DNA from 2 places in the Spirillospora sp. NPDC052269 genome. Region 1 is predicted to be linked to the other one. Evidence: predicted binding sites of a transcription regulator. Region 1 holds the regulator's gene; the other holds the start of a gene.

Region 1 (7,202 bases):
CAGTTACCTCGGCCCCAACGTCTCCCGGCTCACCGACGAGATGCTCGGCCTGCTCGAAGATGCCGGCTTCGCCCTCGAAGAGGGCAACGGCGCCGTGAAGGCGCTGTTCGCCTACGTCATCGGCTGGACGACGTCCGAGGCCGCCTGGCTCCTGGCCCTCGCCCGCAGTGGCCAGACCGAAGAGCAGTGGCTGGAGCAGATGCGCCCCGCCATGGAACACGCCATGGAGTCCCACCCCCGCCTGGCCAGGCTCTACAAGGCCCAACGCGAAGCCCGCCCCAACCTCAACATCCCCCAGGACGAATTCGACTACGGCCTGGACCGCTTCCTGGACGGCATGCACCCCACCCGCCCCTGACCAGCGACCACCCCGACGCGGTCCCCGCTCGGACCGTCCACTCGGAGACCCCTCCCGCCCGGACGTGGCCCCCGCTCAGCACCCAAAACCAAACCCACCAGCACGCGCCGCCCACCCCAGCACCGCGCCGCGCACCCGCTCACAGCCCCCTCGGCGCACCGCGTCGCCTGTGCACTGCGCCCACTGGGATGCGGCACCAGCGCGGGTGCTCGAGGGCAACGCGCGGCGGCCGCGTGGTGTCCGTCTGGGGCTGCGTGTTCGGGCTGCCCCGTGTGCTGCGTCTGCTGGGGCGTGGTGTCGGTGCGGGTGCTCGTGGGCGGCGCGTGGTGTTCGGGTGGGTGTTGCGCGTTCGGGGGGAGGGGGAGGGGGTGGCGTGGTAGCTTCTTTGGGGAAGTTGCTTCCTTTGTGAAGTTTTTCTGTTGGGAGGGGTGGGGTTGGTGGCTGATCCGTCGGCGGTTTATCAGCGGTACATGAGTGCGCTGATGCTGCATGGGCAGGCGAGTGCGAAGGCCGTTGATCTGGGGGCCACGGATCTCTATGCCCTGAACATCCTCAAGTTGTTCGGGGCCTTGACGCCGGGGGAGCTGGGGCGGCGGGCCGGGTTGACGACCGGGCCCACGACTCGGCTGGTCGATCGGCTGGAGCAGGCCGGGTACGCGCGGCGGGTGCCGGACGCGGAGGACCGGCGGAAGGTCATCGTCGAGCTGGTCGCGCAGCCGTCCGGGCTGGACGAGGCGCTCGCGCCGGTGCGGCAGCGGATCGGCGCGATCATCCAGGGGTACACGCCGGAGCAGCAGGCGCTGCTGTTCGACTACTTCGACCAGGCCGCCGACGCCTTCCAGGAAGCCACCGAGGAACTCCGCGTCCAGCGCTGACCGCCGTGCGTGTTCCGGAGGTCTGCCGTTTCCCGCTGTAGGGGCATGGGAAAGGGGCGCCCGGTCGGACGCCCCTTTCGGCGGTGGGTCAGGTTGTGGCTGGGGTTCGGACCGGGGTGACCGTGAGGGTGTCGGCGGGTTCGTCCAGGTCGACTCGGACTTCGTCGCCGTCCTGGATGGCGCCGGAGAGGAGTTCCTTGGCCAGGCGGTCGCCGATGGCGGTCTGGACGAGGCGGCGGAGCGGGCGGGCGCCGTACAGGGGGTCGTAGCCGGTCAGGGCCAGCCACTCGCGGGCGGCTTCGGTGACGGTCAGGTGGAGGCGGCGGTCGGCCAGGCGGCGGGCCAGGCGGTCGACCGACAGGTCGACGATGCGGGTGAGCTCGTCGGTGGACAGGGCGTCGAAGACGATGACGTCGTCCAGGCGGTTCAGGAACTCGGGCTTGAAGGAGTTCCGGACGGCCGTCATGACCGCCTCGCGCTTGGCGCCGTTCTCCAGGGCCGGGTCGACGAGGAACTGCGAGCCGATGTTGGACGTCAGGATCAGGATCGTGTTCCGGAAGTCCACCGTGCGGCCCTGGCCGTCGGTGAGGCGGCCGTCGTCGAGGACCTGGAGCAGGATGTCGAAGACCTCGGGGTGCGCCTTCTCCACCTCGTCCAGCAGGACGACCGAGTACGGGCGCCGCCGGACGGCCTCGGTGAGCTGGCCGCCCTCCTCGTAGCCGACGTAGCCGGGAGGCGCGCCGACGAGGCGGGCCACCGCGTGCTTCTCGGAGTACTCCGACATGTCGATGCGGGTCATCGCCCGCTCGTCGTCGAACAGGAACTCCGCCAGGGCCTTCGCGAGCTCGGTCTTGCCGACGCCGGTCGGGCCGAGGAACAGGAACGAGCCGGTCGGACGGTCCGGGTCGGCGATGCCCGCGCGGGCGCGGCGGACCGCGTCCGACACGGCCGTCACGGCGGTGCGCTGGCCGATGAGGCGGCGGCCCAGCTCGTCCTCCATGCGGAGCAGCTTGGCGGTCTCGCCCTCCATCATGCGGCCGGCGGGGATGCCCGTCCAGGACGCGACGACGTCGGCGACGTCGTCCGGGCCGACCTCCTCCTTCACCATGGCGTTGGCCTGGTCGTCCTGCTCGGCGGACGCCTCGGCCAGCTCCTTCTCGAGCTGCGGGATCTCGGCGTAGGTGAGCCGGGACGCGGTCTCGTAGTCGCCCTCGCGCTGCGCCCGCTCGGCCTCGCCGCGCATCGCGTCGATGCGCTCCTTGACCTCGCCGACGCGGTTCAGCCCGGCCTTCTCCTTCTCCCAACGGGAGTTCAGGACGTTCAGGTGCTCCTGCTTGTCGGCCAGGTCCTTGCGGAGGCGCTCCAGACGCTGCGCGGACGCCGCGTCGGTCTCCTTCGCGAGCGCCATCTCCTCCATCTTCAGCCGGTCGACCGAGCGCTGCAGCTCGTCGATCTCGACCGGCCGGGAGTCGATCTCCATGCGCAGCCGGGACGCCGCCTCGTCCACCAGGTCGATCGCCTTGTCCGGCAGGAACCGGGAGGTGATGTACCGGTCGGACAGCGTCGCGGCGGCGACCAGCGCCGAGTCGTTGATCTGCACCTTGTGGTGCGCCTCGTACCGGCCCTTCAGCCCGCGCAGGATCGCGACGGTGTCCTCGACGGACGGCTCGCCCACGAAGACCTGCTGGAACCGGCGCTCGAGGGCCGGGTCCTTCTCGATCCGCTCGCGGTACTCGTCCAGCGTGGTCGCGCCGATCATGCGCAGCTCGCCGCGGGCCAGCATCGGCTTCAGCATGTTGCCGGCGTCCATCGAGCCCTCGCTCGCGCCCGCGCCGACGACCGTGTGCAGCTCGTCGATGAACGTGACGACCCGCCCCTCGGACTCCTTGATCTCGTGCAGGACGGCCTTCAGCCGCTCCTCGAACTCGCCGCGGTACTTGGCGCCCGCGACCATCGCGCTGAGGTCGAGCGAGACCAGCGTCTTGCCGCGCAGCGACTCGGGCACGTCACCGGCCACGATCCGCTGGGCGAGGCCCTCGACGACGGCGGTCTTGCCGACGCCCGGCTCGCCGATCAGCACCGGGTTGTTCTTGGTGCGCCGGGACAGCACCTGCACCACGCGCCGGATCTCGGTGTCGCGGCCGATCACCGGGTCGAGCTTGCCCTCGCGCGCGGCCTCGGTCAGGTCGACGCCGTACTTCTCCAGCGCCTGGAAGGTCTCCTCGGGGTTCTCGGAGGTGACGCGGGCGTGCCCGCGGACCTTCTCGAACGCCTCCAGCAGCGCGTTCGGGGTCGCGCCGTACTCCTTCAGCAGCCCGGCGACCGGCCCGCCGTCGGCGGCGAGGCCGACCAGCAGGTGCTCGGTGGAGACGTACTCGTCCTCGAGCTGGCGGGCGCGGTTGGCGGCGGTGTTCACCGCGACGATCAGCTGCCGCGACATCTGCGGGGACGACACGGTCGAGCCCGCCGCCTTCGGCAGGGCCTCGAGCTGCTCCTCGGCCCGGCTGCGGACGGCCTTCCAGTCCGCGCCGACGGCCTCCAGCAGCGGGACGGCCGTGCCGTCGGTCAGCTGGATCAGCGCGACGAGCAGGTGCGGCGGTTCGACCTGCGGGTTCCCCTCGGCGGCCGCGCGGCGCACCGCGAGCGACACCGCCTCCTGGGACTTCTGGGTGAGCTTGTAGTCCATGTTCGGCTATCCCCTCAGTGGTCCCGGCCCCGCTCGTGCCAGACGACCACGCCCGTCGCGCGGATGGGCACGAGGTCTCCCCCGGGAGCGTCACCGGATTCACCGCGACGGCGCTGCTGCGCGAGGCGCGCCGCGACCGCGCGGGTCGATTCGAGTTCGTTGGCGAGGTCCTGCAGGGTCTCGCGGGCGCGCTGGAGCTCGTCGCCGAGCCGCGCGGCCTCGCGCTGCAGTTCCAGGATGTGCTTGATGCCCGACAGGTTGATGCCCTCCTCCTGCGAGAGCCGCTGGATCTCGCGGAGGGCGACGATGTCGCGCATGGAGTAGCGGCGTCCCCGGCCCTGGGTGCGGCCGGGGGACACCAGGCCCAGCCGGTCGTAGGTGCGCAGCGTCTGCGGGTGCAGCCCGGACAGCTGCGCCGCCACCGAGATCACATAGACCGGCGTGTCATCGCCGAAGGGATCCATGGTGCACTACTCCTCCCCGGCCTGCCGGAGCAGTCCGCCGCGCAGGTCGTCGCCCTCACCGGACGACCGCAGCGACTCCAGCGCCGTGCGGGTCTGGTCGTCGAGCTTGTCCGGCACCTGGACGTCCACCGTGACCAGCAGGTCGCCCTTGGTGCCGTCGCGCCTGGCCGCGCCGCGCCCGCGGACCCGGAACGTCCGCCCGTTGGGCGTGCCCTCCGGGACGCGCAGGGTGACCGGCTGCCCCTGGAACGTCGGCACCTTGATCTCCGCGCCGAGCGCCGCCTCGGGGAAGGTCACCGGGACCGTCAGGGTGAGGTTGTCACCGCTGCGGCCGAACACCTTGTGCGCCGTGACCTTGATGTTCACGTAGAGGTCGCCCGCGGGGCCGCCGTTCTCGCCGGGCGCGCCCTTGCCCTTGAGGCGGATCTTCTGCCCGTCGGCGACGCCCGCCGGGATGCGGGCCTGGATGGTGCGGGTGCCGGTCGCGCGGCCGCTGCCGCTGCAGGTCGGGCACGGGTCGTCCACGACCAGGCCGCGGCCGCGGCAGATGTGGCAGGGCTCGCTGAACCCGAAGTTGCCGAGGTTGCGGGTCTCCTGCCCGGTGCCCTCGCAGTTGGGGCACACCCGCGGGACGGTTCCGGTCTTCGCGCCGGTGCCGTGGCAGGTGGGGCAGGCCGCCTCGCTGGTCAGCTTCAGCGACACGGTCGTGCCGCTCATGGCGCGGCCGAACGACAGCGTCGCCTCGGTCTCGACGTCGGCGCCACGCCGGGCCCGCCGCGCGGACGTGCCGGTGCGGGTGCCGCCGCGGTTGAACAGGCCGCCGAACAGGTCTCCTATACGCTCCCCGGCGCCGTGCGTCCCGGCGCCTCCCGGCGTCGTGCCGCCCTGCCCGAAGAGGTCTCCCAGGTCGAAACCGAAGCCGCCGCCCTGCCCGCCGCCGGCGCCCCGGAACCCGCTCGGCATCGAGCGGACCTGGTCGTACTCCTTGCGGCGCCCGGTGTCCGACAGGACGCTGTTCGCCTCGGAGACCTCCTTGAAGCGCTCCTCGGCGTCGGCGTCGCCCTTGTTGCGGTCCGGGTGGTACTGCTGGGCGAGCTTGCGGTACGCCTTCTTGATCTCGTCCTGCGAGGCTGTCTTCGAGACACCGAGGACCTTGTAGTAGTCCTTCTCGAGGTAGTCCTTGGTGCTCACAGATCCTCGCCTTCCGCGTCTTCCTCTGTCTGCTGCCGGTGGGTGCCCCGGGCCGTCCCGCGCCCCGCGCTGGGGGAGGACGGCCCGGAACGGGTCTTGCCGATCGGCCCGCGGCCTCCGCCCGGACCGCTGCCCGAGCCTCTGCCGGGACCGCTGCCCGGGCCTCCGCCGGGACCGTGGTCCGGCGGCGAACCCGGGCCGCCGCCTCCGCCCGGACGGTCGTCCGGGCGGGGACCGCTACTCGGGCCGGTCGTTCTCGGCCTGCTCGGCGTCGTCGCCACCGTCCTGCGGCTCGGCGACCGCGACCCGCGCGGGACGCAGCACGCGCTCACCGATCCGGTAGCCCGGCTGGAGGACGTCCGCGACGCTGGTCTCGGTGACCTCGGCCGAGTAGGAGTGCATCAGCGCCTCGTGCACCGTCGGGTCGAACGGCTCGCCCTTCTCGCCGAAGCGCTCCAGGCCGAGCTTGCCCGTCGCCCCCTCCAGCGTCTCGGCGACCGACTTGAACCCACCGTTCAGCTCGTTGTGGTCGCGGGCCCGGCCGATGTCGTCCAGGACCGGCAGCAGCTCGGCGAGCACGCTCGCCAGCGCCTGCTCGCGGACCGCGACGCGGTCGCGCTCGACGCGCTTGCGGTAGTTGTCGTACTCCGCCTTCAGCCGCTGCAGGTCGGCGGTGCGCTCGGCCAGCTGCTGCTTGAACGCGGCGGCCTCTCCGCTCACCGGCTCGGCGGCTGGGGCCTCGGGGGCCGGGGCGGACGTCTCGTCCGCCCCCGCCTCCCGGACCTTGCCCGTCTCCGGGTCGATGCGCCGCCGGTCGCGGATCACCGGGCCGTCGTGTTCCTCACGGGGTGAGGTCACTTGGCCTCACCCTTCGGCTTTTCGTCGTCCACGATCTCGGCGTCGACGACCTCGTCGTCCTGCGGCTGGTCGCCCGCCGCGCCGCCGGCCTGCTCGCCGCCCGGCTGGGCTGCGCCCTCCGGGTTCTGGGCGTACATGGCGGCGCCCATCTTCTGGCTGGTCTGGGCGAGCTTCTCGGCCGAGGTCTTGATCGCCTCGACGTCGGTGCCCTCCAGGGCCTTCTTGACCTCGGCGACGCCCGCCTCGACCTCGGTCTTCAGCTCGTCCGGGACCTTGTCGCCGTTCTCGCGGAGGAACTTCTCGGTCGAGTACGCGAGGGTGTCGGCCTGGTTGCGGACCTCGGCCTCCTCCTTGCGCTTGCGGTCCTCCTCGGCGTACTTCTCGGCCTCGTCCATCATGCGGCTGATGTCGTCCTTCGGCAGCGCCGAGCCGCCGGTGATGACCATCGACTGCTCCTTGCCGGTGCCGAGGTCCTTCGCGGAGACGTTCACGATGCCGTTGGCGTCGATGTCGAAGGTGACCTCGATCTGCGGGACGCCGCGGGGCGCCGGGGGCAGGCCGGTCAGCTGGAAGGTGCCGAGCTTCTTGTTGTACGCCGCGATCTCGCGCTCGCCCTGGTAGACCTGGATCTCCACGGACGGCTGGTTGTCGTCGGCCGTGGTGAAGGTCTCCGAGCGCTTGGTCGGGATCGTGGTGTTGCGCTCGATGATCTTGGTGAAGATGCCGCCCTTGGTCTCGATGCCGAGCGACAGCGGGGTGACGTCCAGCAG
Region 2 (7,202 bases), on a different contig from region 1:
GCGCGGCGGAGCGCGGCCAGGGCGTCCGCCTGGCGGCCGCTGCTCCACAGCGCGAGGGCGTGCATGCGCCAGCCCTCCTCGCGCAGGGGAGCGTCACGGGTGAGGCCCTCCGCCTCGGGCACCACCGCCGCTGGGTCGCCGGACCGCAGTCCCGCCGCGATGCGCAGTTCACGGGCGACCAGGCGCAGCTCGTCCAGCCGGGCGGTCTCGGCAGCGGCCCACGGCTCGTCGGCGACCTCGGCGAACGCGGGTCCGCGCCACAGCGCCAGCGCCTCGTCCAGCCGGACGCGGGCGGCACGGGGATCGGCGAGCGTGCGGGCCTCGCCGAGCAGCTCCTCGAAGCGCCAGGCGTCCACCGACTCCGGCGGCAGCCGCAGCGCGTAGCCGGGCGACGCGCTCACCAGCAGCCGGGCCGGTGTCCGCGGCGGGCGGCCGGGTTCCAGCAGGCGGCGCAGGTTCGACACGTACGCCTGCAGTGACGCCATGGCGCGCGATGGCGGCTCGCCGCGCCACAGGTCCTCGACCAACCGGTCGACCGGCACGACCTGCCCGCGCGCCGCCACCAGCAGGGCCAGGACGCCGCGCTGCCGCGGTCCGCCGAGGGGGACGGGCTCGCCGCCGGCCTCGGCCGCGAACGAGCCCAGCACCCTGATCAAGACCATGACGCGACACATCGTACGTGCAGCGGCCGGACGCGTTCCAAGCCGGTTCCAAGTGCCCTCCAAACCCTTGGGAGCAGCCTTGGACACGTCGAACAGAGGACGGATGAGGGGCAGGAACAGATGAGCGTCAACACCCAGGACATGAAGATCGTCCACCGGGCCTTCCGCCGCGAGTCGCGACTGCTGATGGAGCTCGTCGCGGCGGTCGCCCCGGGCGACACCGCCCGCGCCAAGGTGATCGCCGACCACTTCCGCGACTACCGGCTGGGACTGAGGAACCACCACGAGGGCGAGGACGAGCTGCTCTGGCCGCCGCTGCTGTCCCGGGTCGACCTGGAGGCGGACGTCGTCCTGCGCATGGAGGCCCAGCATGAGCGCGTCGCGGCCACGCTGACCAGGCTGGACGCCGCGGTCCCGGCGTGGGAGGCCGCCGCCGGAGCCGATGAGCGCGACACCCTCGTGGCGGCCCTCGCCGAGCACCGCGCGGTCCTGCTGGAACACCTCGACGACGAGGAGGCCACGCTTCTTCCGCTCGCGGCCGAGCACATCACCGAGCAGGAGTGGGCCTCACAGGGCGACCACCTGGTGGCCAACACGCCCAAGCTCACCCTGCTCACGCTGTTCGGCCTCGTCCTGGAGGACGCGACCCCGGCCGAGCGCGCCACGCTCCTCTCCGTTCTCCCCGCACCGGTGCGCGGCGTCTGGCACGTCATCGGCCGCCCCCGCTACGCCCGCCACATCCGCCGCGTCCGCGCCGCCTGACCGGCCTCAAGCCGTCCGCGACCCGCAGAACACCTCCGTCTCAAACACTGACAAAGGGGACAAATCATGCTCGGCATCATCGCCACCGTGCTCGCCGGACTCATCGGCGCGGCCGTCATCTTCATGGGCACCGGCCCCTTCTGGGCGCCGCAGGGCGCGGCCGGTTTCGGGATCCCCGGCACGCCGGCCGAGGACCGGACCTTCCAGGCCTGGCTGACCGTCAAGGGCGTGCGCGACATGGCCTTGGGGCTTCTCCTCCTCATCGTGCTGGTCGGCGGAACAACCCACCTGCTGGGCTGGTTCCTGCTGGCTGCCAGCGCCATTCCCGTCGGCGACGCAATGATCGTGCGGCGCAGCAACGGCCCCAAGTCGGCCTACCTCGGCGTCCACGGCGCGACCGCGGCGGTAATGCTGGTGATCAGCGTGCTCCTGCTCGTCGCGTGACCCCTCATCGCGCCCTCCGGGCAGGGCGGGGTGCCCGATGTCCGTTCTGGCCGAAGGTAGCCAATGTGTGCCCGGCTGGCCTGTGGGGTGTGGTGTGGTACAGCACCGACGAGGGTGCCAACTGGACGGCGGCCCAGCTGAAGCGCGACAGCGACGGCCACTACACCGCGACCGCGACGTATCCGGCACTCGCCGCCACCACCGGAGCGGTGTCCCTGAAGGTCGAGGCCCATGCACATCCGCGCCAGGCCACACCCCCGGCAGGAACCGGCGTCCTGAGCCAGGCGCCGACGCCATCGGCCGCGTAGGCGACGGTTGCCGGCGCGCTACGGGGCCGACGGGACCGGTTCATTCCGGTGGCAGGGGTGGAAGCGGGCCAGGTAGGCCATGGTGGGGCCGTGTCGTGTCTCCAGGTGGAGGCCGGAGGCGTCGGCGAGGCGGTGGAGTCGGCTGAAGGGGATCCAGTGCCGGTCGAAGAACTCGCCCACCACGAGCCTGCCGGTCGGCGCGAGTACCCGGGCGGCCTCACTCAGGACCTGGTCGGGGTCGGGGATTTCGCCGAGTGCGGTGACGAGATAGACCGCGTCGAAGGTCCTCTCATCGAAGGGCAGGGTCCGTGCGTCGGACTCGGTGGCGGTGATGTTCGTGATGCCGCGCTCTTCGGCACGACGGGTCACGTGGTCGAGCATCTCCGACTGGATGTCGACGATGTCGAGCCGTCCCTCCGGGCCGAGCTGTGGCGCTATGTGGAGGGACTGCAGTCCGGTGCCGGGGCCGATCTCCAGGATCCGTTCCCCGGGCCGGGGGCGGAGTGTCTCGTCGAGACGCCCGCAGGTCAGGTAGGGCAGGGGGATGTCGAGCAGGCCTCGCTGGGCGTACGGGTAGGGCGCCTTGTCGCCGAACCACCAGGCTGCCGCCGCGGCGCCGCCGGCGGCGGCCAGTCCCCAGCGGGTACGGCGAGCGGTCAGAACAGTCATGATCTCTCCAGGGAACGAAATCGGTAAGAAGCACAGGTGCTGCGAGGTCGGCCGAGATCTGAGCGAGGGAGCGTTCGGATGGCCAGGACGGCGCAGACGACCGCCAGGGGCAGCTCGGGGAAGACCGCCATGGCCACCGCCACAGCCCGGTCCCCACCTGGTGCGGCCGTGACGACGTCGAACCAGGCGTCCACCACCGGCAGCGGCGCGGTCGCGGCCGCCGCCAGGCAGCCGCGGGGGTCACGTCGCCTGAGGAGCATGCCGGTGGTGATCAGGCCGAGCGCCTGCAAGCTGTCGAATCCCACCCACGCCGTCGACCAGTGCGCAGCCACCGCCGTGGCCGGCAGCCTGAACGCCAGCACGAACAGCCACGGGACCAGCGCCAGACCGGAACCGATCAGCACGAACGCCGGCCAACGCGGCCCGGGCCGCCGCGCCGGGCGGCCGGGACCGGCGCGCTGGAAGGACATGAGGGTGCTCATCGGCCGGCTTCCCGGAGAGCCCCGCGGTCCGTCGCACCGGCCCCCGCAGGACGGTACGGGCGGACCAGCCCGACGGCCGCCAACGCGGTGACGGTGAGGAGACAGAGCCAGGCGAAGGCGTCGCCGATCAGGTCGTACACGGTCGTGACGCCGCGCGTCGGCACGTACGCCACGGTCGTCTGCCGGTCGGTCGTGAAGTAGTCCGCGGTGGCGAGGACGTGCCCCCGGTCGTCGAAGGCGGCTGACGGACCGTCGGAGTCCTGGCGCACCAGCTCCAGCAACAGCCGGCGCACGTCCTCGGCCGAGCTCGAGTCCAGCGCGCCGGTGGGCTCGTCGGCCGGCAGCAGCGCCGGAACCATGACGTCGTCCAACACGGTCAGGTCGTCGAGCAGATTGACGAACTGGAAGATCATGCCGATCGAGGCCCGGCGGTACTTCGCCGAACCGGCCTCACCGAACCGGCCGCACCGAGCCGGTCGACGCGGGTGCCGTCGACGGTGACACTGCCGCTGGAGGGCCTGTCCAGGCCGGCGATCAGGTTCAGCAGCGTGGACTTCCCGCTGCCGGAACGGCCGAGGATCGCCACGCACTCACCGGACGCCACGGACAAGGTCACGCCGGCCGGCGCGGGCGGGCCGTCGTCGCTTCTTCTCGTCGTATCGCGAAGATCGATCAGCGGTGCATTCGTCATGTCCACGAACCTAGGAACAGAACGCCATCCGTCGCGTCGGCCGGTGGATGTCACCGTTCCCCAGGCCATCGGCCCGGCGGTGTACGGCCCGTACATCACCGGGGCGACGCGCAGAGCCGACGCCGCTGGACACGGTCTCCGTATGGAAGAGCTTCTCCAGCGACAGCGTGACCGTCCCCGGCCCATAGGTGTCCTCCAGAGACTTGACCACTCGACGGCTCAGCCGCGACCGCCTTCCGTTGCCGACCACCACCGGCCCGGGAAATGCCGCTGCCCCTTGTACGAGGGAAAACTCCTCACGGCGGTGCGAACTCCAGCCTCAGCGCCCACGCATCCGCCAGCGGAACCCGGGCCTGCGCCCCATCGGACGTCACATATCCCAGCTCGAAGCCATCGACCGGCGGATGACCCCCGCCGGACACCGAACGCAACACCGCCGTCACCCGGAGCATCCTGCCGTGACCGGGAGCACGAAAGTTTGTTTGCTGAGAGCGAACGTTGCTGAGGAAATTATTTCGTGCTCCGTTTTCTTGAGTGTGGATGACTCAACCCTGCGGGGTTCGGGTTCCCTAGAGACTTGGAGCTGAGAGCATGAGCGAGACCCTGACGCTGCCGGTGCTGCCCCTGGACGACGGGGCCGTTCTGCCGGGCATGGTCGTCCCCTTCGATCTGTCCGAGGGCGAGGTGCGCGCGGCGGTCGAGGCGGCGCGGGCGGCGGCCCAGGCCAAGGGACCCGGCATCCGCTCCGCGGTGAAGCCGCGCGTCCTGCTGGTCCCCAGGCTGAACGGGCAGTACGCGGCCGTCGGCACGCTCGGCGTGATCGAGCAGGAGGGGCGGCTGCCCGGCGGCGAGCCGGGCGCGGTCGTGCGCGGCGTGTCCCGCGTCCGCATCGGCACCGGGACGACCGGTCCGGGCGTGGCGCTGTGGGTCGAGGGGCAGGAGATCGAGGTCCCGCCCGCCAACGGGCACGCGCACGAGCTGGCCAAGGAGTACAAGGGCCTGGTCAGCGCCATCCTGCAGAACCGCGGCGCCTGGCAGGTCGTGGACGTCGTCCAGAAGATCGAGGACCCGTCCGAGCTCGCCGACAACGCCGGCTACGCGCCCTACCTGAGCGACGAGCAGAAGGTCGAGCTGCTCGAGACCGCCGACACGGTCGAGCGGCTGACCCTGGTCATCGGCTGGGCCCGCGACCACCTCGCCGAGCTGGACGTCGCGGAGACCATCCGCAAGGACGTCCAGGAGGGCATGGAGAAGACCCAGCGCGAGTTCCTGCTCCGGCAGCAGATGGACGCCATCCGCAAGGAGCTCAACGAGCTGAACGGCGACCCGGCGGGCGAGGAGGACGACTACCGCGCCCGCATCGAGGCCGCCGACCTCCCCGAGAAGGTCCGCGAGGCCGCGCTCAAGGAGGTCGACAAGCTGGAGCGGTCGTCCGACGCGTCCCCCGAGGGCGGCTGGATCCGCACCTGGCTCGACACCGTCCTCGACATCCCGTGGAACGAGCGCACCGAGGACGCCTACGACATCTCCGGCGCGCGCGAGGTGCTGGACGCCGACCACGCCGGGCTCGACGACGTCAAGGAGCGCGTCATCGAGTACCTGGCCGTCCGCAAGCGGCGGTCCGACCGCGGCCTCGGCGTCGTCGGCGGGCGGCGCAGCGGCGCGGTGCTGGCCCTGACCGGTCCTCCCGGAGTCGGCAAGACCTCGCTGGGCGAGTCCATCGCCAAGGCCATGGGACGCGACTTCGTGCGCGTCGCGCTCGGCGGCGTCCGCGACGAGGCGGAGATCCGCGGCCACCGGCGCACCTACGTCGGCGCCCTGCCCGGACGGATCGTCCGCGCGATCCGCGAGGCCGGCTCGATGAACCCGGTCGTCCTGCTGGACGAGATCGACAAGGTCGGCGCCGACTACCGGGGCGACCCGTCCGCGGCGCTGCTGGAGGTCCTCGACCCCGAGCAGAACCACACCTTCCGCGACCACTACCTGGAGGTCGAGCTCGACCTGTCGGACGTGCTGTTCCTGGCGACCGCGAACGTCGTGGAGGCCATCCCCGGGCCGCTGCTCGACCGGATGGAGCTCGTCCAGCTCGACGGGTACACCGAGCACGAGAAGGTGACGATCGCCCGCGACCACCTGCTGCCCAAGCAGCTGGAGAAGGCCGGGCTGGAGCCGTCCGAGGTCGCCTTCGACGACGAGGCGCTGCGGAAGCTGGCGTCGGAGTACACGCGTGAGGCGGGCGTCCGGTCGCTGGACCGCGCGATCGCCCGCGTCCTGCGCAAGGTCGCCGCGAACGTCGCGCTGGAGAAGAGCGAGCTGCCGATCACGGTCGGCGAGCCCGGGCTGAAGGACTACCTGGGCCGTCCGCGGTTCACCCCGGAGGCCGAGCTCAGCAAGTCCGAGCGGCGGACGGGCGTGCCCGGCGTCGCGACCGGCCTCGCCGTGACCGGCGCGGGCGGCGACGTCCTCTACATCGAGGCGTCCCTGGCCGACAAGGAGACCGGCGACACCGGCCTCACGCTCACCGGCCAGCTCGGCGACGTGATGAAGGAGTCCGCCCGGATCGCGCTGTCCTACCTGCGCTCGCGCGGCGCGGAGCTGGAACTGCCGGTCGGCGACCTGAAGGACCGCGGCGTGCACGTCCACGTGCCCGCCGGAGCCGTCCCGAAGGACGGGCCGAGCGCCGGGATCACCATGACCACGGCCCTCGCGTCCCTGCTGTCGGGCCGTCCGGTCCGCTCGGACGTCGCGATGACCGGCGAGGTCTCCCTCACCGGCCGGGTGCTGCCGATCGGCGGGCTCAAGCAGAAGCTGCTGGCCGCCCACCGGCTCGGCATCACCACCGCGATCGTCCCGAAGCGGAACGAGCCCGACCTCGAGGACGTCCCGGCCGAGGTGCTGGACGACATGACCGTCCACGCGGTCAGCGACGTCCGGGAGGTGCTGGAGCTGGCCCTCGAGCCCGCCAACACCCCGGTCACCGTCTGACCCGGACCATCCGGATCCGAAGGCCGCCTCGCCCCTGTGTGAGGCGGCCTTCCGCCGTTCTCAGAAGGGAAAACGGCCCCTGCGGGCGTCCTCGACCCACGGGATGACGCGGAGCGCCTCGTCGCCGACACCCATCAGCGCGACCCCGCCGCCGGGCGCCGCCTCGTGACCGCGGCCCGTCACGTCCGAGACCCAGTGG

What was found. Region 1 encodes HspR, which represses chaperone genes until heat shock. Its sites were predicted from a motif close to ANTTGAGTCNNNNNGACTCAANT; they were not measured.
Region 2: lon (endopeptidase La) is a predicted target of HspR. The motif match lies at 4,547-4,569, and genes of this name have one in related genera.

The regions. Positions count from the first base shown of each region.
Region 1 covers NZ_JBFAUU010000005.1:26,900-34,101, forward strand. Annotated here, with positions in the region: gene AB0L06_RS11550 (TetR/AcrR family transcriptional regulator) at 1-358, shown strand, start outside; gene AB0L06_RS11555 (MarR family transcriptional regulator) at 829-1,233, shown strand; gene clpB (ATP-dependent chaperone ClpB) at 1,322-3,919, opposite strand; gene AB0L06_RS11565 (heat shock protein transcriptional repressor HspR) at 3,934-4,383, opposite strand; gene dnaJ (molecular chaperone DnaJ) at 4,390-5,574, opposite strand; gene grpE (nucleotide exchange factor GrpE) at 5,812-6,432, opposite strand; gene dnaK (molecular chaperone DnaK) at 6,429-7,202, opposite strand, start outside.
Region 2 covers NZ_JBFAUU010000031.1:13,198-20,399, forward strand. Annotated here, with positions in the region: gene AB0L06_RS41045 (ATP-binding protein) at 1-662, opposite strand, end outside; gene AB0L06_RS41050 (hemerythrin domain-containing protein) at 783-1,424, shown strand; gene AB0L06_RS41055 (DUF4267 domain-containing protein) at 1,491-1,868, shown strand; gene AB0L06_RS41060 (hypothetical protein) at 1,934-2,176, shown strand; gene AB0L06_RS41065 (class I SAM-dependent methyltransferase) at 2,195-2,845, opposite strand; gene AB0L06_RS41070 (hypothetical protein) at 2,842-3,327, opposite strand; gene AB0L06_RS41075 (hypothetical protein) at 3,324-3,740, opposite strand; gene AB0L06_RS41080 (ATP-binding cassette domain-containing protein) at 3,737-4,018, opposite strand; gene lon (endopeptidase La) at 4,610-7,003, shown strand; gene AB0L06_RS41090 (hypothetical protein) at 7,064-7,202, opposite strand, start outside.